4 regions of the Priestia sp. TRN 1309 genome follow, and region 1 is predicted to be linked to each of the others. Evidence: predicted binding sites of a transcription regulator. Region 1 holds the regulator's gene; each other region holds the start of a gene.
The links. The regulator Rex, encoded in region 1, represses fermentation and respiration genes when NADH is low (regulators of the CRP and FNR family bind a similar motif). The targets are predictions, from matches to a motif close to TTGTGAAATATTTCACAA.
Positions count from the first base shown of each region.

Region 2: a site for Rex is predicted at 4,032-4,049, ahead of nirB (nitrite reductase large subunit NirB). Genes of this name have one in related genera too.
Region 3: a site for Rex is predicted at 2,625-2,642, ahead of ahlS (AhlS family quorum-quenching N-acyl homoserine lactonase). Genes of this name have one in related genera too.
Region 4: a site for Rex is predicted at 1,296-1,313, ahead of ACRPLQ_RS09610 (DUF1641 domain-containing protein). Genes of this name have one in related genera too.

Region 1 covers NZ_JBOZGM010000014.1:9,598-15,175, forward strand. Annotated here, with positions in the region: gene groL (chaperonin GroEL) at 1-356, opposite strand, end outside; gene groES (co-chaperone GroES) at 424-708, opposite strand; gene ACRPLQ_RS26100 (CPBP family intramembrane glutamic endopeptidase) at 1,008-1,736, shown strand; gene ACRPLQ_RS26105 (YdiK family protein) at 1,733-1,960, shown strand; gene tatC (twin-arginine translocase subunit TatC) at 1,986-2,741, opposite strand; gene tatA (twin-arginine translocase TatA/TatE family subunit) at 2,757-2,942, opposite strand; gene ACRPLQ_RS26120 (redox-sensing transcriptional repressor Rex) at 2,996-3,634, opposite strand; gene ACRPLQ_RS26125 (ABC-F family ATP-binding cassette domain-containing protein) at 4,093-5,578, shown strand, end outside.
Region 2 covers NZ_JBOZGM010000003.1:250,458-256,035, forward strand. Annotated here, with positions in the region: gene ACRPLQ_RS13565 (formate/nitrite transporter family protein) at 1-180, opposite strand, end outside; gene cobA (uroporphyrinogen-III C-methyltransferase) at 205-975, opposite strand; gene nirD (nitrite reductase small subunit NirD) at 1,047-1,373, opposite strand; gene nirB (nitrite reductase large subunit NirB) at 1,392-3,806, opposite strand; gene ACRPLQ_RS13585 (SGNH/GDSL hydrolase family protein) at 4,519-5,265, opposite strand.
Region 3 covers NZ_JBOZGM010000002.1:283,930-289,507, forward strand. Annotated here, with positions in the region: gene ACRPLQ_RS08745 (DUF805 domain-containing protein) at 1-242, shown strand, start outside; gene ACRPLQ_RS08750 (iron-containing alcohol dehydrogenase) at 275-1,459, opposite strand; gene ahlS (AhlS family quorum-quenching N-acyl homoserine lactonase) at 1,514-2,362, opposite strand; gene ACRPLQ_RS08760 (sigma-54 interaction domain-containing protein) at 2,684-4,072, shown strand; gene ACRPLQ_RS08765 (sugar diacid recognition domain-containing protein) at 4,069-5,166, shown strand; gene ACRPLQ_RS08770 (GntP family permease) at 5,299-5,578, shown strand, end outside.
Region 4 covers NZ_JBOZGM010000002.1:457,881-463,458, forward strand. Annotated here, with positions in the region: gene ACRPLQ_RS09605 (NAD(P)/FAD-dependent oxidoreductase) at 1-731, opposite strand, end outside; gene ACRPLQ_RS09610 (DUF1641 domain-containing protein) at 765-1,217, opposite strand; gene ACRPLQ_RS09615 (hypothetical protein) at 1,647-2,063, shown strand; gene ACRPLQ_RS09620 (ammonium transporter) at 2,060-3,343, shown strand; gene ACRPLQ_RS09625 (IDEAL domain-containing protein) at 3,478-3,675, shown strand; gene ACRPLQ_RS09630 (hypothetical protein) at 3,972-4,349, shown strand; gene brnQ (branched-chain amino acid transport system II carrier protein) at 4,389-5,578, opposite strand, start outside.

The sequences.
Region 1 (5,578 bases):
ATACCTTTACGGATACCCATTGGGTTAGCACCAGCCGTTACGTTTTTAAGACCTTCTCTGATCATTGCTTGCGCTAAAACTGTTGCAGTAGTTGTACCGTCACCAGCAACGTCGTTTGTTTTGCTAGCAACTTCGGCTACTAATTTAGCACCCATATTTTCAAATGCGTCTTCTAATTCGATTTCTTTTGCAATTGTTACACCGTCATTTGTAATAAGCGGTGAACCGAATTTCTTTTCCAATACAACGTTACGACCTTTTGGTCCAAGCGTTACTTTTACAGCATTTGCTAATGTATCTACACCACGTAGCATTGCGCGACGTGCTTCTTCGCTAAATTTAATGTCTTTTGCCATGTTCTTTGACCTCCTCAAGATGTTCTTAATAATCTATTTTTTACGTATGATAAGTTTGTGGTTAAAATTAGCCGATTACAGCTAAAATATCGCTTTCGCGTAAAATTAAGTATTCAGTACCTTCGTATTTTACTTCAGTACCCGCATATTTTGAGAAGATGATACGATCGCCCGCAGCTACTTCTAAAGCTACACGCTCACCGCTTTCTAATACTCGGCCTGTACCTACAGCAACAATTTTACCCTCTTGTGGCTTTTCTTTTGCACTGTCCGGTAACACGATACCGCTTGCTGTTTTTTCCTCAGATTTTACAAGTTCAATCACTACGCGATCACCTAATGGCTTTAACAAGTGAAACAACCTCCTCAAATAATATGTTTGCATTTTTATTAGCACTCAACCTCAACGAGTGCTAACACAATTATTATATTAAAACAAAGTGGGTTTTTTTTGCAAGTATTAAACAAAAAAAATTTAAAATTTACGACAACTACATATAATAGTCTTAGATTTCGACGATTTTGAGAAATAAAGCATTCTTTTCTCTGTTCAATAATATGTATGTTACAATACGAGCAAGAAGAAATTACTAACTTTACAGTACTTCTTCGACATATATACATAAAAACCTTTTAAAGGAGTATAGAAGATTGGAAAAACGTTATTGGTATGTTATCCTCACCTACATCCTTATGCAGTTTTCAGGAGTTGTTGGTATACCGCTGTTAAAATTAACAGGAATGTTTGATGACTATCCAGTTCGAACAGCGAATGTCATGCTTTTGACTTATTGGACTATCATTAGCTTTATCCTTGGTTTACTTATTGTCTTACTGCTGCTGCGCCGTGACATGTCCATGCGTATAGAACATGCTGGAAAAACGATTGCTGTTGTCTGGTCAGTCCTTGGGGTGTTTCTCGCTATGGCTGGTCAAGCTGTAGCAGGTATGATTGAGCACGCTCTTGGCATTACCCAAGTATCTGAAAACACACAAAATATTGTTAATCTTGTTAAAGCAACGCCGTTCCTTATTGTCGTTACGTCTGTTATTGGACCAATACTAGAAGAGATTATTTTCCGAAAGATTATTTTTGGTTCTCTTCACAAACGATACAATTTCTTTATCTCTGCATTTATTAGTTCCCTTATTTTCGCTGCGGTACACTGGGATTTTAAACATTTACTTGTGTATACAGCTATGGGATTTGTATTTGCATTCCTTTATGCAAGGACGAGACTAATTGTTGTACCTATTATTGCTCATGTTTTGATGAATACAATCGTTATTTTATCTCAAACTATTTTTGCAGATAAAATTATAGAAATGCAAAAACAAGCAGAACAAATGCAGTTCATTTTTGGAGGCATGTTTTTATGAAGAATATCCCTTTAACACGAGGGTTTATTTATATTATTATGGGGATTTTATTCACCTACTTGGCAATTCAAAATGCCCAGGAAACCGTCTGGAATTTCCCCACAATCTTATTTGCACTCGTAGCCGCATTCGATTTCAGGTTTGCGGTTCGCATCTTTATCTTGCACTACAAAATTAAAAAATTGCAGCAGCAATATAAAAATCAAGATGATTCATCCAAATAAAAAAACCACTGTTTCAGTGGTTTTTTTACATACTAACATCTTCTCTTTCTTGCTCTGCCCTTGCCTTTAACACTTTGCGATACGAAATGCGGGAAATAATGATGCTGATTTCATACAAAATTAAGAGCGGCACTGTCACCATCATGTGCGAGAGCAATTCCGGTGGTGTAATAAGTGCGGCAATAACTAGCAGTACGAAATAGGCATATTTTCGAATTTGAGATAAAAACATAGGCGTTATAATTCCTAAACGCGTCAAAAACATAACGACGACAGGAAGCTGAAACAACAAGCCAAAAGGCAGTGTGAGCTGCATTAAAAAAGAAAAGTATTCATTAATGCCAATCACTTGGTTTACATTCAGCTCATCAGAAACGCGCGTCATAAAATCAACGACAAATGGAAACAACACAAAATAAGAAAAAGAGACACCGCCGATAAAGAGAAAAATGGAAACAGGAATATATCCAAGCGTTACCTTACGCTCTTTTTCATATAAACCAGGACTAATAAATGCCCAAAGTTGATACAGTGCAACAGGAGCTGCAAGTACACAGCCGATAATAACAGCAAATTGCATATAAATCTTAACTGGATCTGTTAACCGAAATGCATTCATCGTTAAATTCTTTGCCTCATCAGCATGCTGTAAATAGACAATAACCTTATCCGCTATAAAAAAGCCGCCAATTGTGGCAATCACAAAGAAAAATAAAACAATTAAAATGCGTTTTCGCAGCTCTCCTATATGATCATATATTGACATTTCTTGTTCGGTCATACTATGATCACCCTTTTACTCTTTGTCATCTACTTGACGCTGTTTATCTTTTTCACGATCTTCTGATGCACCGCTAGCGGCATGCTTAAACTCTCTAAGCGTTTGGCCCACTGATCTTCCTAGCTCCGGTAACCGTTTCGGTCCAAAAATAAGCAGTGCTACAATCGCAATAATAATCCAACTGCCTGCTCCAATCCCCATATTCCCACTCTCCTTATTAATTTAGACTTAAGGAAATCGTAACACAGTCCGCCTTATTCAACAGGATAATTTTTCAAAAAGTAGACGAGCGACTGTAATTCTACAGCAAGATCAATATGATGGAGTCGAATCTCATCCGGTACGTTTAAGCGTGCAGGAGTAAAGTTTAAAATTCCTTTAATTCCGCAACTCACTAAACGATCAGTAATTTGCTGAGCAACAGTGGCAGGAACGGTTAAAATCGCTACTGAGATGTCATCACTCATATAATCTTCCAATTGGTCAAGATGATAGACCGGCACGTCGCCTACTTTCGTACCTACTTTATCTTCTATCACATCAAAAGCGCACTCAATTTTGGTGTTATTATTTTTAATAAAATTATAATTTAAAAAGGCCGTTCCTAGATTCCCTACGCCAATCAGTGCTACTTTCGTTACTTCATCTTGGTCTAACGTTTTACGGAAAAATGTAAGTAAATAATTCACATTGTAGCCGTATCCCTTTTTTCCTAATGCACCAAAGTAAGAAAAGTCCCGACGAATAGTAGCAGAATCCACTTTCACTGCCTCACTTAACTCCGCTGACGACACACGCTGTTTACCAGAAGCATGCAAATTTTTCAAAAAACGATAATAAAGCGGCAATCGCTTAGCCGTTGCTTGTGGTATTTTTAATTGTTCAGTGTTCACGTTGTACCCCCTCAGTTCATGTATGTCATTACTAACATTTTCAAGTCATATTGCATTACCTTTCACAAAGCATCAACCGCTTTGAGGTAGCGCTTCCAATTCTCTCTCTTTTCTCTTGTTTTATATATACTCCGCTTCACACCTCGACGGCTTTTGTCTATTCAGCACTCCTTAAAGTCGGTTTGTAGAACGAAGCAATTAGCCCTTCAAAGGATCGGTTTGTTAGTCATGACGGATTTTTTACATCCATCATAGATAAGTTCAGAGATGCACTTATCTCTTATTTTAACATAGTATCCTGTATAAAATGTGCAGGTAAAATCATTTTATTTCATGAATCAAAACATTCGCTTCATCATTTGTCCTTGTCCCTCTACAAATTACAAACGCTTGTAGGAAGAACTTGTAGTTAAAAATATGTTAAAATACACTATGGATATACTACTAGAGGTGAAAAAATGATTATTCTACAATTGAACGGTATTACAAAATACTATGGGGCAGAACCCATTTTATCGAATATAAAGTTAGAAGTACAATCAAAAGACCGCATTGCCCTAGTGGGACGAAACGGTGCTGGTAAATCAACTTTATTAAAAATTATTGCTGAGCAGCTTTCCTATGACAGCGGAGAAATTATTAAACCTAAGGGTGTTTCCATTGATTATATGGGACAAGATACAGTTCTTGAGTCAACACTCTCCATATGGGAAGAAATGATGACTGTCTTTGCTCCGTTAAAGAAGATGGAAAAAGAATTACGTACGCTTGAAACGAAGATGGGCGATCCAGATATTTTTAATGATTCAGTTCAATACGAAAAACTAACCAAAGAGTACGATCAGCTTCAAGTAACGTTCAAAGATTTAGGCGGCTATCAATATGAAGCGGATACACGATCTATTCTTCACGGTTTCCGTTTTTCAAACTTTGACTACAGCACCCCTATTTCCTCCTTAAGCGGTGGACAAAAAACGCGCCTGGCTCTTGCAAAACTGCTTTTAACAAAGCCTGATTTGCTTATTCTGGATGAGCCTACCAACCACTTAGATATTGAAACTTTAGCATGGCTGGAACAGTTTCTGCAAGGGTATGAAGGAGCTATTTTAATCGTTTCACATGATCGTTACTTCCTTGATAAAGTCGTAAATCAAGTGTATGAAGTCGTACAAAAAACAACGGTGAAGTACACGGGCAACTACTCTAAATACCTTGTACAAAAAGCAGAGCGATATGAAAAAGAGTTGCGTCAGTACGAAAAGCAGCAAGATGAAGTCGCAAAGCTGAATGATTTTATTCAGCGAAACATCGCCCGCGCATCGACTACAAAACGTGCGCAAAGCAGACGTAAACAGCTCGATCGAATGGAGTTAATAAATCGACCTAACGAAGGCGAAAAATCAGCTAGTTTTTCGTTTGAAATTGAACGTCAAAGCGGAAATGAAGTCTTAAATCTGGAAGATGTGTCTATCGGATATGATGAACACAACTATGTCGTCCAAGAGGCAAACCTTCGCATTAAAAAAGGGGAAAGCCTTGCGTTGGTTGGTCCTAATGGCGTGGGGAAATCAACTTTATTAAAAGGCATTGTGGATAAACTCAGCTTCAAGACTGGGACCATTTCCTTTGGCTCAAATGTAATGGTTGGTTATTACGACCAAGAGCAAGCCAATTTAACGTCTAATAAAACCGTTTTAAATGAACTTTGGGATGACTACCCAGCCAAACCTGAAAAAGAAATCCGTACAGCGCTTGGAAATTTTCTGTTTTCAGGTGATGATGTACTGAAAATCGTTTCCACGCTCAGCGGTGGTGAAAAAGCACGTTTGGCTCTTGCGAAGCTTATGCTTCAAAAAGCTAACTTCTTAATTTTGGATGAACCTACTAACCATCTTGATTTAGATAGCAAACAAGTACTCGAGAATGCGTTAATTGATTACCCAG
Region 2 (5,578 bases), on a different contig from region 1:
AACGACCGGTAAAGAAGCAGAAGCTAAAGGCGCTCCTACCGATAGAGCTAATATAACGCCAAGTCCCACGTAAGCACCCGCTAGCATCGCTAACAGCAAATAACTCGGTAAATGATCATTCACAAGCTTCGTTTTTTCGCGGGCTAACTCATTCATTGACTGCAGTGAATTCTTAAACAAAAGCGTTTCCTCCTTTTATTCATACTAGACGCATACTTTTTCTTCTGTTTTTTCCAAAAACCACGAAAGAACAGAAGCTTGCTTCACCACTTCACCAATCACAATCATCGCGGGATTGCTGACTTGCTGCTCAGCAGCCGTATCTACGATTGTACCAAGCGTGCCTGTAACCGTGCGCTGATAAAGCGACGTGCCTTGTTCAATAAGAGCGACCGGCGTATCCGCGCTTTTCCCCGCTTCTAAAAGCTGGCGGCAAATATACGGCAAGTTTTTAACGCCCATATAAATCGCCAGCGTATCAACTCCTTTTGCTAAATGCTCCCAGCGAATACTTTCCGGCTTGCCGCTCAAGCAGTGTCCCGTCACAACGGCAAACGAACGGCTGAGCTCCCGATGCGTCACAGGAATTCCAGCATAGGCCGGTGCCGCGATGCCTGCTGTAATACCTGGAACGACTTCAAACGAAATTCCGTTTTGAACAAGCACTTCTGCTTCTTCACCGCCTCTTCCGAAAATAAACGGATCTCCGCCTTTTAACCGGACGACGATGTTTCCTTTTCTTGCGTAGAATACAAGCAAATCATGAATATCATCTTGAGAAACGCAGTGATCACCAGGCTTTTTCCCGCAGTAGACGAGTTCTGCTCCTTCTTTTGCATACTGAAGAAGAACAGGGTTCACTAACCGGTCATATAAAATAACGTCTGCTTTTTCTAAACATTTGGCTGCTTTTATCGTTAGCAAATCTGGATCTCCTGGTCCGGCTCCTACAATGTACACTTTTCCTGTTCTCATTTTTGCTTCGCTCCTTTTAGTGTGTCCCCTTGAATTTTTGTGGCGCGTTGAAAGTCAACGCGCCACGTTACTTATTCTTCAATTAAAAGATACAGCAACTCTCCTTCAACAAACGCTTCGTACGTGTCTACACATCCGCTGTCAGGCTCTTGTACGTTACCGTCATGCAGGCAAATTTTCCAGTCGTGCATTGGACAGAACACCGAGTCGCCGCTCACGATTCCTTCACTTAGCACCCCGCCTTTATGCGGACAGCGGTTTTCAATTGCCCGTATTTTTCCGCTTGATAGCTTAAACACCGCAATTTCTTTTCCGTTTACTTTCACTGTTTTACCAAGGCTTACCGGAAAATCATGAATCGACCCTACGCATACTTTTGTAATGTTTTTATTCACCATCTTTATTTCCCCCCAGCTTTATGATGTGACAACTGTTTCGAACAGCTCTTTTTTCGTTTTTTTGCTTTCGACGATTTCTTTCCAAGGATCACGGTACGTAGATAACGCTTCGTCCATACGCATATTCAGCTCTCTTCTCGTCTCCGCGTCATCAAGCACTGATTGAATGTGCGAAAGTCCCATGCGCTCAATCCATGCAGACGTACGCTCTAAGTAATTAGCCGTTTCTCGGTAGTACTGTAAATACGCTCCTGTGATGTCCATCAATTCTTCATCTGTTTTTACTTTATATAACAAATCTCCGCCGCGAAGATGCGTACCTCCATTTCCGCCCACGTAAATTTCCCAGCCGCCGTCAATTCCAATAAAGCCGATATCTTTAATACCTGACTCAGCACAGCTTCTTGGACAAGCAGATACAGCCATTTTCACTTTATGAGGCGTCCATAGTCCTTCAAATTTTTTCTCAAGCGCAATTCCAACGCCCATTGAATCCTGCGTGCCAAAGCGGCAAAACTGTTCGCCGACGCATGTTTTCACCGTCCGCAGCGACTTACCGTACGCGTAGCCGGAAGGCATATCTAACTCTTCCCATACGCTAGGCAAATCTTCTTTTTTAACACCAAACAAATCAAGACGCTGACCACCCGTCACTTTTACGAGCGGAATTTCATATTTATCAACAACATCTGCAATTTTTCGTAAATCTTCTGCGTTTGTGACGCCTCCGTACATGCGAGGAACAACAGAATACGTGCCGTCTTTTTGAATATTTGCGTGCATGCGTTCATTCACAAATCGTGATTCGCGTTCATCAACGTATCCGGTTGGATTTACCATACCTAAATAATAATTCAGCGCCGGACGGCATTTCGAACAGCCTTCTTCATTATTCCATTCAAGTACATTCATAACTTCACGCGTATGCGAAAGACCTTTTGCTTTGATTTCTTCGACAACTTCATCTCGTGATAGAGTCGTACAGCCGCAAATCGCTTCTTTTTGAGCCGTAGCGTCAAAGTCAGCGCCAAGAGTATGCTGAAGCACTTCCGCTACAAGCGGTTTACATCCTCCGCAAGAGCGAGACGCACTTGTACAAGCTTTGATTTCATCAACCGATGAGCATCCTTGTTTTTGGATAGCTTCCACAATCGTACCTTTTGTTACGCCGTTACAGCCGCAAATAATATCATCGGCGCTCATGCTTGCTACTAAGCTTTCACCCGCGTTACCGCCAGACGGCTGTAAAATCGACACTTTTGCGACATCTGATACGTCTTCTTGCTTTTGAATCATTGAAAACAGTCGATTTCCGTCGCTGCTGTCTCCAAAAAGAACGGCTCCTACAATTTGATTGCCTCGCAAAACAAGTTTTTTATAAATGCCGTCTTGTTCATCAAACACTTTGATCGCTTTTTTCTCTTCATCTTCCGTAAAGTCGCCCGCCGAAAATACTTCAACACCTGATACTTTTAGCTGCGTGGATAAAACCGATCCTTCATAAGTCACTTTTTCTGCCCCGCAAATCGCTTTTGCTAATGCTTTTCCTTGTTCATACAAAGGTGCTACCAGTCCGTATACCATTCCTCTATGCTCTGCACATTCTCCAACCGCGTAGATGTTTGGAATATCCGTTTGCATATAGTCATTCACAACAATTCCTCGGTTTACGGTAAGTCCCGCTTCTTTTGCAAGCTGAACATTTGGCTTAATTCCAACGGCCATCACGACTAAATCAGCTTCTAAAAACGTCCCGTCTTTAAAAGATAATCCTTCAACTCGCTCATCGCCGACGATTTCCGCCGTTTGTTTTTCAAGCAAAAACTTCATGCCTTGTTTTTCTAATTCGTTTTGAAGCAATTTGCCGGCTGTTGGATCGAGCTGACGTTCCATTAAATACGGAGCTAAATGAATCACAGATACATCCATCCCTAGATTTAACAGCCCGCGCGCCGCTTCTAATCCAAGCAGTCCGCCTCCAATAACCGCTGCTTTTTTATACTGCTGAGATGCCTGCAGCATTTCATCCGTGTCTTTTATATCTCGAAAAGCCGTAACTCCTTTTTTATCAGACCCTGGAATCGGAAGAATAAAAGGAAGAGAGCCCGTTGCTAAAATTAATTCATCATATGATTCTACTCTGCCGCTGTTTGTCGCTACTTCTTTTTTGATCGAATCGATACTCGTAACCGTTTCATTTGTATATAATGTAATATTGTTTTCTTGATACCAGTTCCAATCGTTTAACGTAATGTCTTCAACATTCGTATCTCCTTGCAGCACTTTTGATAGTAAAATACGATTATAGTTCGGATGCGGCTCGCTTCCGAAAATCGTAATTTCAAAAGCTTCGTTTGAAACCTTCAATACTTCTTCAATCGCTCGAACTCCAGCCATTCCATTTCCAATCAATACGAGTTTCTTTTTTTGCATCTTCCATTCCTCCCCTGGCGTCTATACCTGCTTGTTTAAAAGATATATTTTCTATGCATCTTTAAAGATATATTTAAGATATATGAATTTTCTGAATCGTTCAACTTATGTGTTAGGTTATCTAACACTGTTATGGTATGTATGCGATTCCATTGCTTTAACAGCAAGCAAAAAAAATAAGTGCTCTAATTACGTTTTAATTGAGATCATCCTTTGCATTTTATTTTGTGATGTTTTTCACAACATTAATTTAGCAAGAACAAATAACCTGAGCTATGATAAAAATCACTTCTACAAAAAATAATCAATAGTTTCATTGTCTTGTTCTAAAGACTTGAGTTAGTATCTTGTGATCTACCTTTTATCAGCATATAAATCGACTATTGCGGCTACTGCAGATCAAACACTTCTAAATATTCATTCCAAAAAATTCTTTATAAAGAATTTTTTAGATAAACTGTTCTTTATAGTATTTACTATCCCTCTTAAGTTCTTTATAATGAATTAATATAAACTCTATAAAGAACAGGATGAGGAATCGTAATGCCACTCGTAAACATCAAAAAGGTTTGGACTCCTTTAGAGATTTTTGGTTTTAAACTTTATAAGTGTAGAGATACCAAAAATTACTACTATAAAACGAAGAAAAGTCACAATCTAGCAAAATTATGAAAAAAACAAGCCTTCTTTCAAAAGAAAGAAGGCTTGTTTTTTATTTTCCCGTAAACCAATTCACAACGTACTCTCCCCACACTTCATTTCCTTTTTTCGTTAAATTGCCGCTGTCTTTATTGATATACTCTCCTAAATGAAACGGCCAAATGAGCGAGTGATTCATATAATATACCCAGTTTGCTTCAGATACTCCCCTAATCGCTTCTACCCCTTCTTCATAGGACTCCGTTTGTGAAATATATGGCTGTGACGGCTGAATCATAAGGGTTTTTTTCAAGTCTTTGAGCTGATGAATTAGCTTGTCTGTATTTTCAAGCGTCTCATCTAGCGTGAGATGCTGATAATCATTTTTAAGAGGTGCTTCAAACAGAATAATGTTTGGCTGAAGTTGATCAATTTGATCGGCAATATGTGAGGATAAAAGCTCATTCGTTGTCCCGTTACCATATGAAAGTATTTTAACCGTAAATACATCACGTCCATATGTAGCTGCTAGCTCTTTTTTTAACTGCTGTGGCCACCCTGCTTCCTTCGCGGATGTGACAAGCACAAGAGTCAGAGGTTTTTTATTTGCGATAGATGACTGGATTTGTTTTGTAATAAAGTCTGGAAGATTTTTTGTATAAGCAGATACATCAGAAAACTGTTTTTCTTTATGTACAACAGCAGTTTTTACTTCACTTGCCTGCGCTTCCGTTTGCTCCTGCCAGTGCTGCGTCCCCGCATACATCACCGCCCCGCACAAAACAGCCGCCGCCACATTTACCCCAACCATCGCCTTCATTCAATCTCCCCTTTACCCACTTTTTAAAAACCAACTATATTCTGCCCACCCTACTTACATTCAATAGAATAAACAAAAGGACAACCACAAAAATACTTCACTGAATTTGCCCAAAAAGGTTCACATATGCGGCAGGCGCAAACCCGCAAGGGAGGGTGACTGCCGCTTAGGTCTAGCAACTCTACCATCACGGAAGAGCGGTGATGGTAGAGTTGCTACATCGATATATAAATAGTATAGATTAGTAGAAATTGGAATGGGGGACCTTTCGTACGTAAAATCTCTACAAATACACGTATACTTCGCATATTTC
Region 3 (5,578 bases), on a different contig from region 1:
TTCTTTCGTTCCTTCAGTTCGTTATTGATAAGCCTCTTTTTCTTCCGGTTATCTATTCGTTGTTGGTTGCAGTCCCATCGTTAGCGGTAGGAGCAAGAAGACTCCACGATACGGGAAAAAGCGGATGGTGGCAGCTCATTACATTGGTTCCACTTATCGGCAGTATCTGGCTAATTGTTTTATTCTGCCAGCCTAGCGATCCAAAAGAGAATCGTTTTGGTACAACGGCCAAAGCAGCATAATTAGAACTCCCCCTTAGGTAAGGGGGAGTTTTTTAGTGGACAGGTTCCACTATAGCTCCATCATAAGCCGATTGGTAAATAGCTCGTATGTCTTTTTCACGAAGAGGCAAAGGACTGCGAGCGAGAATTCGTTTTTGCTGGACGCCATCTTCTGTCAGCTTTTGAAGGGCACTTTCTGGAATATCAAATCCGCGAAGAGTCTGAGGAATTCCGACGTCTTTGACAAGTGACTGCAGGTGTTTTACACACTGGTAAGAAGCTTCTTCTGTTGATAAAGAGGTAGCGTTTCCACCTAGTGCTTCAAAAATATCCCGCATTTTTGTCACGCAGCTGCTGCGGATATAGCCCATAACGTATGGAAGCAGTACGGCATTTGATTCACCGTGAGAAATGTGAAACTGTCCGCCTAACGGATATGCAAGTGCATGAACCCCAGCAACACCAGCGTTAAAAAAAGCGAGACCTGCTAAATAGCTTCCGTAGCTCATCTGAGTTCGCGCTTCTTTATCTTTGCCATCTTCTACAGCTGCTCTTAAAGAAGAGCTGATCATGCGTATAGCCTTTAGGGCTAAGGCGTCCGTTGCTGGATTTGCATTTACCGATACATAAGCCTCAACGGCATGAGTTAATGCATCAATCCCTGTAGCCGCCGTTACTTTAGAAGGAACGCTCAGCGTAAGCTCGGGATCTACAATCGCGGCGTCCGCAAGCAAATGATCGTGGGTCACGACGTCTTTGCTGCTTTCAAGAGATAATACAGAAATATTCGTTACTTCTGAGCCCGTGCCGGAGGTCGTGGGAATTAAAATTTTTGGAAGTCCTTTTTCCGTAATTTGTTTCGTGCCAGTTAAGTTCAAATATTCTTCTACAGCTCCGTCATGAACGGCTAAAACGGCCGTAAGTTTTGCTAAATCTAATGCGCTTCCGCCGCCCACTCCAACGACTAAATCAAATTTTCGGCTTTTTGCGTAAGATACTAGTTTTTCACCAAGCGCTAAGGGCGGCTCTGGTGCCGTATCTGCATATACATCTACTTCGTATCCATTTTGGATAAGAGGAGCACTCACTTTATCTACAAGTCCAATGTCTTTTAACACTGGATCTGTGACGATTAAAATATGAGCAGGGTCATATTTTTTTACTTCCGGAAGCAGTTGCTGAAGTGATCCCCATCCTGTGTAGCTGAGAGGGGTGAAAACTAGTTTTGAAATGGTCATTTGTTTGCCCTCCGATTTATAGAAAATTTTTTTATATTAAGCAGCTGCTTGATTTCATTCGTAATAACCTTCAGTAGATTTGCGGAACTGCTGAAATTGATTTGCATCGTGACCAAACCAAACTTGCGAATTAGTTTCATAGGCTAGACGGCGTATACGTTCAACCGTGTTTGCATATCCAAGAGAGTCGTAGATAATACCGGGTGGTTTAACAGGAGGACCATAGCTCTCAGCTGTATAGATTGTATCGGATGCTAAGATAATGCCACCTGTTTCAGGCAAATGAACATGAAGACCAAGCATACCCCAAGCATGTCCGCTTCCAAAATTCAAGACATTAATTCCTTCTGCCAGTTTGATGGTATCTTCGTTTCGTTTAATCGTTTTCCAACGAAGGTCATTTTTTATCCAGGCGTCAATGTCAGCCCAAATGTAAGCACCTTCTTTTTGATTGCGTGCATAAGACTGAAGAGTGCCGTTTAACTCATCTTCATGAACGATAACAGTGGCGTTAGTGAACAATTCTAAGCAGCCGGCATGATCAAGATGAAGGTGGGAGGCAACAACAAATTTAATTTCTTTAGGGTCAACCCCTAATTGTTCTAATCGATTTGGTAAATAACATTCTTCTGTAGCGGAGTAAGGAAACATTTGTTGAGTTGCTTCAGTCCAACGCCCTTGTGGTCCCATTGATTCAGGGTTGCAGGCTGTATCAAACAGAATTTTCCCTTCAGGATGATCAATTAATACAGTATAAATTGGAAACTCTACAAATTCCGTAGGTGCATGAGGGTTCTTAACAGTTGCTGGGTTATGCATTGCAAGCATCCAGTTTTTATCCATTTGCATCGAGCCGTTGTCCATCACATAAAGCTTTGGATTAGGTTTGATAATATTACACATATAATAGCCTCCTAAACGTAGTTGAATTTTTGTTTGCGTTTTCAAAATGACTTTATACTACATTTACCCTATATGCTGGAGAGAATAATCCTTTTTAAAATGGATAGACTCTTTCCTATTCTTTCAACATACTAGACTGCAATTTTTATGCCAGTATTTGAAAAGTAAATATTAGCGCAGTTTTCCTTGGTTCTTATAACCAAGCGCGGAAAAAATTCACCGCTTTTAGAAGGAAAAAGGCTATTGTGCATTGAATGGTTAGTGGTGAAAAGTTTCACCATATGTTGGCGGGAATTCACCATAAGAAAGGAATGTGAAACAATGACTTCTTTTAAAGGAAAAAAAGATTTGACGAACGAAACGTTACAGGCCATCATTGAATTCTCTACGGACGGAATATATGTAGTAAATAAAAAGGGAATAACGATATATGTAAATGAAGCTTATGAAAAAATCACAGGAACAAATAAACGAGACGTATTAGGAAAGCATATGCAAACCGTTATCGATGAAGGATATATTGATCAATCTGTTTCCCTACTTGTGTTAGTAGAAAAACAGCAGCGCTCTATTATGCAAACCATTTCAAGCGAAAGAGACGTTATGGTAACAGGAAATCCAGTGTTTAACAAACAAGGTGAAATAGAGCTCGTTGTGACCACTGTACAGGATATTACACAGTTAAACGCAGTTAAAAAAGAGCTTTTAAAGGTACAAGAGTTTTCGCATATGAATGCAAATAAATACGCTGTAAAAGTGAATGGGTCGGAACAGCCCCTAGTGTTTCAAAGCAATAGGATGAACTTGGTTTATCAGAAAGCCAAACAAGTAGCTCCGTTTCCTACAAGTATTCTTCTATCAGGTCCCTCAGGATCCGGAAAAGAAGTAGTCGCTAACCTTATTCACGATTCAAGCGATAGAAACAATCAGCCATTTATTAAAGTGAACTGCGGAGCCATTCCTGAGCCGTTGCTAGAATCGGAGTTGTTCGGCTATGAAAAGGGAGCTTTTACTGGCGCTCGAACAGAAGGGAAAATAGGACTGTTAGAACTCGCTGATGGCGGAACCTTGATGCTTGATGAAATTGGTGAAATGCCGATTTCCTTGCAAGTGAAACTGCTTCGAGTGTTACAGGAAAAGCAGGTACAGAAAATTGGAGGAACTAAAACAAAAAGTATCGATATACGAATCATTTCGGCAACAAATCAACATCTAGGAGAGCTTATTAAAAAGGGGAGGTTTCGTGAAGATTTATACTACCGTTTAAAGGTAGTCGAAATCAGCCTTCCGCCTCTATCTCAACGTAAAGAGGATATCAGTTTACTGGTTGATCATTATGTTTCCTACTTTTGCAGCTTGTATTACGTCCAAAAGCGCATATCAAATAAAGCGAAGCAAGTATTAGAAGCTTACCAATGGCCAGGAAATGTAAGAGAGCTTCGGAATATGGTGGAAAATATGATTGTGTCTATTCCTGGAGAAACAATTGAAGCTCATCATTTACCTTTTCATACTTATCATGAAGATGAAAAATGTGATTATTTACCTCTAAAAAAGAAAGTGGAGCAGTTTGAACAGCGACTCGTTAAAGAGACTATTCAACATTGTCCATCACTCCGGCAGGCAGCGAAAGAATTAGGTATCGATCATTCTACTTTGATAAAGAAACTAAAAAGATGGGAATGTAAAGAAAGAGAGGAGCAGGCTTGAGATATGTAACAAAAGAATTAGCTCAGAAAATTGTCGGTAGAACAATGGAGATTATTGATTGCAACATTAACGTGATGAACGAAAAAGGAGTCATTATTGGTTCTGGTGACAAAAAGCGAATGGACCAAATTCACGAAGGAGCGCTAATGGTATTAAAAAGCGGCAGTTCTTACGAAATTACTCAGCAGCAGGCTGACTCGCTGCGCGGAGCCAAACCGGGCGTGAATTTGCCTATTTTCTTTAACGGAGAAATTGTTGGAGTCGTGGGATTAACAGGACTGCCAGAACAGATTCGTAATTACGGAGAGCTTGTGCGTATGGCTGCTGAAATGATTTTTCAAGAAATGATTTTAATAGAGGAAATTCAGTGGGATGAACGATTAAAAGAAGAGGTGGTTCATCAGCTTCTTCAACAAGAAGAGCCGCTGGATTCCTTATTTTTTGAACGAGCGAATCGGTTTAATATTAACTTATACCTTCCAAGAATGGCACTAATTATTAAAGCTGAAAATCGCCATGAAGTTATGAAGATTGTAAAGAAATACATAGCTAATAATGATCTATACGCTATGCTTCCAGACGGAGTAGTCATATTAAAATCTATAGAAGCGGGCAGCGCTAGCAGCTATGCTGAACAGCTGGAAAAACAGCTTCGTGCGTCTGGTATGGTGTGTAAGTTATCTGCAGGATCTGTTCAAGCTGACTTTAAAGGCCTTCATGTATCGTATCAGCAGGCGAAAGATACGCTTGCTGTTGGTTCAAAGCTTCATCCAGAAGCTGATTTCTACAGCTATTCGGATTATCAAATTCCCGTACTGTTACGTCAACGCGCCGGTTTTCAAGAAAATCATGATCTGTTGCAATACTATGAAAAGCTTAAGGAATATGATAAGAAAAAAGAGCTTATCGAAACGTTAACGATCTACATAGAAGAAAATGGCGAAGGAAGCACGGCAGCTAAAAAGCTTTTTATTCATCGAAATACGCTAAGCTACCGTTTAGATAAAATTCAAGATATTACGGGAAAAGATCCAAGGAAAGTAAAAGACCTTCTCGAACTGTATGTAGCCATGCTGCTATCTAAAATTTCATAATTGTGCACGTGCATAAAAGATCTTGCGATAGCAAGGTCTTTTTTTGTTGAAATGACTAATGAAAGAATTAAAGGTAGCGCTTACAATTAGCACTGGGGATAGAAGAAATAAGAATAAGAAAGGGGATGCTTTATGGACGTTCAAGTAAGCGCATTAGGCGCGATTTGTGCATTAGTAATTGCCATTATATTAATTCTAAAGAAAGTGGCTCCTGCATACGGAATGATAGCCGGAGCTTTAATAGGAGGACTGATAGGCGGAGTTAATATTGCTGATACCGTTACTTTAATGATTGAAGGAGCGCAAGGCATCATTCCCGCAGTGCTGCGGATTCTTGCAGCTGGGGTATTGGCCGGGGTATTAATAGAATCAGGTGCTGCAGCGGTTATAGCAGAAACCATTGTAAAAAAAC
Region 4 (5,578 bases), on a different contig from region 1:
CCGTCTTTAAGTTCAACAGTTGTAGCATCCATTTTTGTTACAGGTGTACCAGTAACGAATGTAACGCCACGTTTTGTTAAGCTTGATTGAGCGCGCTCTACTAATTCAGCAGGGAAGCCTGGAAGAACTGTAGGAGCTGCTTCTACACAGTATAGAGAAATTTCTTTTGGATCCACACCGTGTTTTAGACATAGGCTTGGCATTAAGTCAGCGTATTCACCAACAAGTTCGATACCTGTTAATCCGCCACCGCCAACTACGATTGTACCGTCAGCTTTATTTTTTGTTTTGCTGTATTCAGCGATACAAGCTTCTACGTGTGCACGTAAACGGTTTGCATCATTTACTGATTTAAGAACGAAGCTGTGCTCTTCTAAACCAGGGATACCGAAGTAAGCAGTTTCACTACCTAAAGCTGTAACAAGGTAGTCGTAGCTTAATTTTGTACCATCTTCAAGAGATACTTCACGTTGATCTGGTGAAATTTCTTTTACCGTTGCAATTTTTAAATCAACGTTGTAGTTTTTAAGTAATTTATCAAGTGGTAAAGCTACCGCTTGTTCAGAAACGCCGCCTACAGCTAGACGGTGTAATTCTGTAATGATTTGGTGAGTAGCAAAACGGTTCACTACTGTAATTTTTGCTTCATCCGCACTTAGGTGTTGGCGAGCTGTCATTGCAGTTAATAAACCACCGTAACCGCCGCCTAAAATTAAAATATGTTTTGACATAGTCGATCCTCCGTCCACACTTTTTAATGAAAATTATTTTTGTTTTTCGTTTGTAATGTCTAAATACGCTTGTGCAAAGCGGAATAGTTTTTGAGCTTGTGGATCTTTAAGCATGCGTAATAAACCGAATAAACCGATTGAATTAGAAGCATTTGCTTCTGCACGATCGTTCGCTTCGATTGCAGTAGCTGCAAGACCTTTTACTGTTCCTTCTACTGGCTCGATAAATTCTTTTACTCCACCAAGTAGATCTTCTTTTAATACGTCGTCAGTTAATAATGATTGCGCAACGTCGTAAGTTTTTGTAAGCACCGTTACCATTTCAGATAATTTTGGTAAATTATCTACAAGAACAGTAAGAGCTTCTTGTACTTCAGGCTTTAACAATTGATCTAACACATCCGCTTGACCTTTGTTAACCGCCGCTTCTGTTTGTACAGCAGCATTTTCCTCTGCAGCTGATTTTTGAATAGTTGATTGAGACATGAAAAGTCCTCCTTTGCTGGATACTGTTGCATATGTAGTTCCTAGTTATCTGCTAGACTTTCAAACTACATTGTGAAGTTGTGAAATCTTGCACATAATTCTATTTTAATTTTAATACGAGATAAAATCAACTCATTTCGTTGAAAAAATAAGTGAAGAACCTCGTAACCCTTTGTTTAATAAAAGTTTATAAAAAATAAAGCGAATAATTGCCTAGGTAAATAAAATTAAAATAGGGAACTAACATAATTCCTCTTCCTACGATAAAACAAATAACGTCATATTTCAACACATACGAACTTAATATTCTATAAGTAGTAAAAAGATAGGGCGCATTTACTATTTAAAGAGTTTTCAAAAAATTACATTGACTTACTATAGTGTTCTACATATAATCTAAATATAACATCTTATGTAAGGAGATATAACATGGTTATAGTGGATGAACTTTATCATAATGTGGTCATTACATTGCCTCAATTAAAATTAATTGAATTTATAATGAAGTTAAAAGAAGCTAAAGCACAAGAAATAGAAGATATAAAAGCGAAAATTAGTAAATACGAAGAGAAGAAACGTGCTGAAGAAGCTTGGTACCAATCACTATCACCGTTTCGTAAATTTTTTACCGGGCGTCCTTTAAGTCAGCATCAAGCGGTCGAGTATATGGTATACGTAAAGGAACGCTTTAAAAAAATTGATCACCTTAAAGCACAAATGCGAGAACTTCATGAAGTTCTTGAATTAATAAAAGCGGAAAATGAAGAAACAAGTGAAATTACGCTTTCGCCTGCTATTGTACAAGAAATAAAACGACTAAAAAGCAGTGGAGGCGTTGGGATATGAGTGTTAATGAACTAAGTTTAGGTATAAATACGACGTGGGTTGTATTAACAGCGGCGATGATTTTGCTAATGGAAGGCGGCTTTGCCTTGCTAGAGGCAGGTTTTGTCCGATATAAAAATAGCGTCAATATTATTATGAAAGTATTCGCTGATATTACAATAGGAACGCTTTGTTTCTATTTAATTGGGTTTGGATTAATGTACGGAGATGATTTAGGCGGAATCGTCGGTAAAAGCGGTTTTGCGCTCTCAGGTAATTTATCGCACCTTGACATTCCAATTGGGCTTGAAACATTTTGGCTGTTTCAATGTGCGTTTGTTATTGCGGTCATTTCTATCGTTTCTGGAGCGGTGGCAGAACGAATTAATTTCCGCGCATACCTTTTATATGCGATTTTAATGACTACATTTATTTATCCTATAGCCGGCCACTGGATTTGGGGAGGCGGATGGATTAGTAAGCTAGGAATGCTTGATTTTGCCGGTTCGGCAGTTATCCATGCTCTTGGCGGTTTTTCAGCTTTAGCAGCTGCAATAATGATTGGACCGAGAAAAGGGAAGTTCACGAAAAATGGAATTAGTTCTGTTTCTCTTCCAAGCAATTTGCCGCTTGCCTCAGTTGGTGCTTTTTTATTATGGTTTGGATGGTTCGGGTTTAATGCAGGAAGTACGCTAAGTGCCACTGACGTTAGAATTGGTCACATTGCTATTGTCACAATGTTATCAGCAGCAGCAGGCGGAGCAGCTACTTTATTTTATACTTTATTTCGCTACAATCGTTCAGATGCACCTTCTGTAATAAATGGATCGCTTGCCGGACTTGTTGGCATCACGGCCGGGTGCGCTTTTGTTAATACACCATCTGCTATTTTTATTGGAGCTGTATCTGGCTTATTAATGATGGTAGCTACAAACTGGCTCGAAGCACGTCAAATCGACGATCCTGTAGGAGCTTTTCCTGTACATGCAGCTTCGGGAATATGGGGCACGTTGGCTGTTGGCTTGTTTTCTACAGACGGCGGAGTGTTTACAGGAGGGAACTGGACGTTATTAGGTGTTCAACTTCTCGGATTAATTGCTCTATGCGCTTGGGGATTTGTTACGACGTGGATAGGGTTAAAGGTTATTTCCTTGGTGGTTCCGCTTCGATCTACGGAAGAAGAAGAAGAAGTGGGCTTAGACATCAGTTACCACGGTATCATGGCAGCTCATCAAGCTCCTGAATTTATTGAATATGAAAACTACTATGCGGAAGTAAAAGAAAAAACCGCAGATTCTTAAAAAAAGGCCGCGCTTTATAACAAAAGGGCGGCCTTTTTATGTGGGGAAAAATAGATTTAAAATACTTGGTTTAAATGATTGAAAAGTCAGAATATTTGTGTTATATTATAAAAAAGCCAAGGAGTTGATTTCTTATGAAAAAGAATTTACTTAATTCACCGCAAAAATCCAACGGAAAGGTGCTTGATGCATTATTCGCTGAGATGATTTTAGACAAGGCGATTGCAGAATTTCGTAAAGCACAGCTAAAAGAAGAAATCGACCGCACGCTATTGATGAAAAATAAAGAAGAGTTTTTAAAACTCTCATCAGAACTTAAACAAATTTCTTAATTACTTACTATACTTCACACACCATCTATTTTAGATGGTGTGTTTTATTTTTGAGACCTACTAAAAGGGATTAATTAGTAATAATTATGGACCTCCATGTACGCTTAATGGGTTTACAGGATCTCGAAACGGGGAAACCGTTCCAGAGTTCAAATTTGATAACTATTATCCACCAGCAAACGGAGCGGAACTATATCAAGTGGTAAATGGGGAAGAAGTACTTTTAGCTACCTATGTGGCAGAAGAAAAACGATTTGTACCAGCGGTTGCTAAACCAATGTAAAGGAATGTTTTTTATGATTCGAAAAGGTTTGTATGCAGCATATAATGAACGAGACTACGAATGTTATGAAACGGAAAATGGGTGTGTAAAGCTGATTAGCTATGATAAAGGCGATGTAGCAAATGGATTCATTCCATACAATGACACGACTTTTACAAAAGAAGTTCCTCGTGATGCTGTTGAAGACGTGTTTTTTGTAGCTCCGTATGCTACTTATCAAAATGAAACGTTTGGTGTGTCAGCTGCTTCTGATGGTCAAGTGCTTTTGACCACATCTGAAAAAGAAAAAGCTGATAAATATCATTTTCAACGAACGGATAAATATCTATATGAAAAACGTGTGTTAAAGGAAGAAGTGAAGTTAACGGAGAAAAAAACTCCTTATTCATAAGACGCCAAAATAAAAAGAGGATGCACTCGCATCCTCTTTTTATTTAATCAATTTTCTTGAAGTGTTTCTGTTCGTATTATCATTTGTACGAAGGAAGGTAATGCCAAGACCGATTAATCCTCCTACAATAGCAGGAACTACCCAGCCGAGACCCACTCCATACATAGGTAGAATCGATGTAAACAGATCGTTTACTGCGGCAATTTTGAATCCAGCAGCATTTAAGCCATCAAATAAACTAACGATAAACGTGAACAGAAGGCTTACTTGGTAAACTTCAGAACGTCCTTTAAATAAAGGATGTAAGAATGTTAAAGCAATTAACACAATAGCTAACGGATAAATAGCTGTTAAGACTGGAACCGAAATAGCGATTAATTCCGTTAGGCCAAAATTTGCTACAACGGCACTGAAAGCTGATAAAATGACAGCAATCAACTTATAAGAGACCTTTGGAAACAGCTTATGGAAAAAAGATGAACAAGATGTTACAAGACCTACACTTGTTGTTAAACAAGCAACGGTAATCATCAGACCTAAAAGAATTCCTCCGTAAGAGCCAAAGTAGTAATTTGATACTTCAGCCAAAACCGTACCTCCGTTATCAAGACGTCCAAGCTCTGATACGCTTGAAGCACCCATATAGGACAATGCGCTATAAATAAGAGCTAAAATAACGGCAGCGATAGCCGTAGCTTTTGCACAAATTGTAATAATTTGTCGGTTGGTTTTTGCCCCTTTTTCTTTAATTGCATTAATAATAATAATTCCAAAAACAAATGATGCTAATGTATCCATTGTTAAGTAGCCTTCTTGGAAGCCTTTGAAAAATGAGTGTGTTGTATAAGCTTCGCTTGGTGCTTCGAACTTTCCAATTGGGTTCACAACGGCTACAACTACCAATATTCCAATAAACGTTAATTTAATAGGTGTTAAAACTTTTCCTACTAAATCGACAATTTTCGCAGGATTTAGCGAAAAAAAGCACGTAATCGTAAAGAAAATTACCGTGAAAATGATAAGGGGAAGGTGACCTGAATTTTCTGATAAAAAAGGCTTAACGCCAATTTCAAACGAAACACTTCCCGTTCTTGGCATTGCAAAAAGCGGTCCGATTGCCAAGTATAAAATCGTAGTAAAGATAATACCGAAAGCTGGGTGTACGCGACTAGCTAAAGACTGCAGATCCTCTTTTCCGGAAAAACCAAATGCGAGAACGCCTAGCAGAG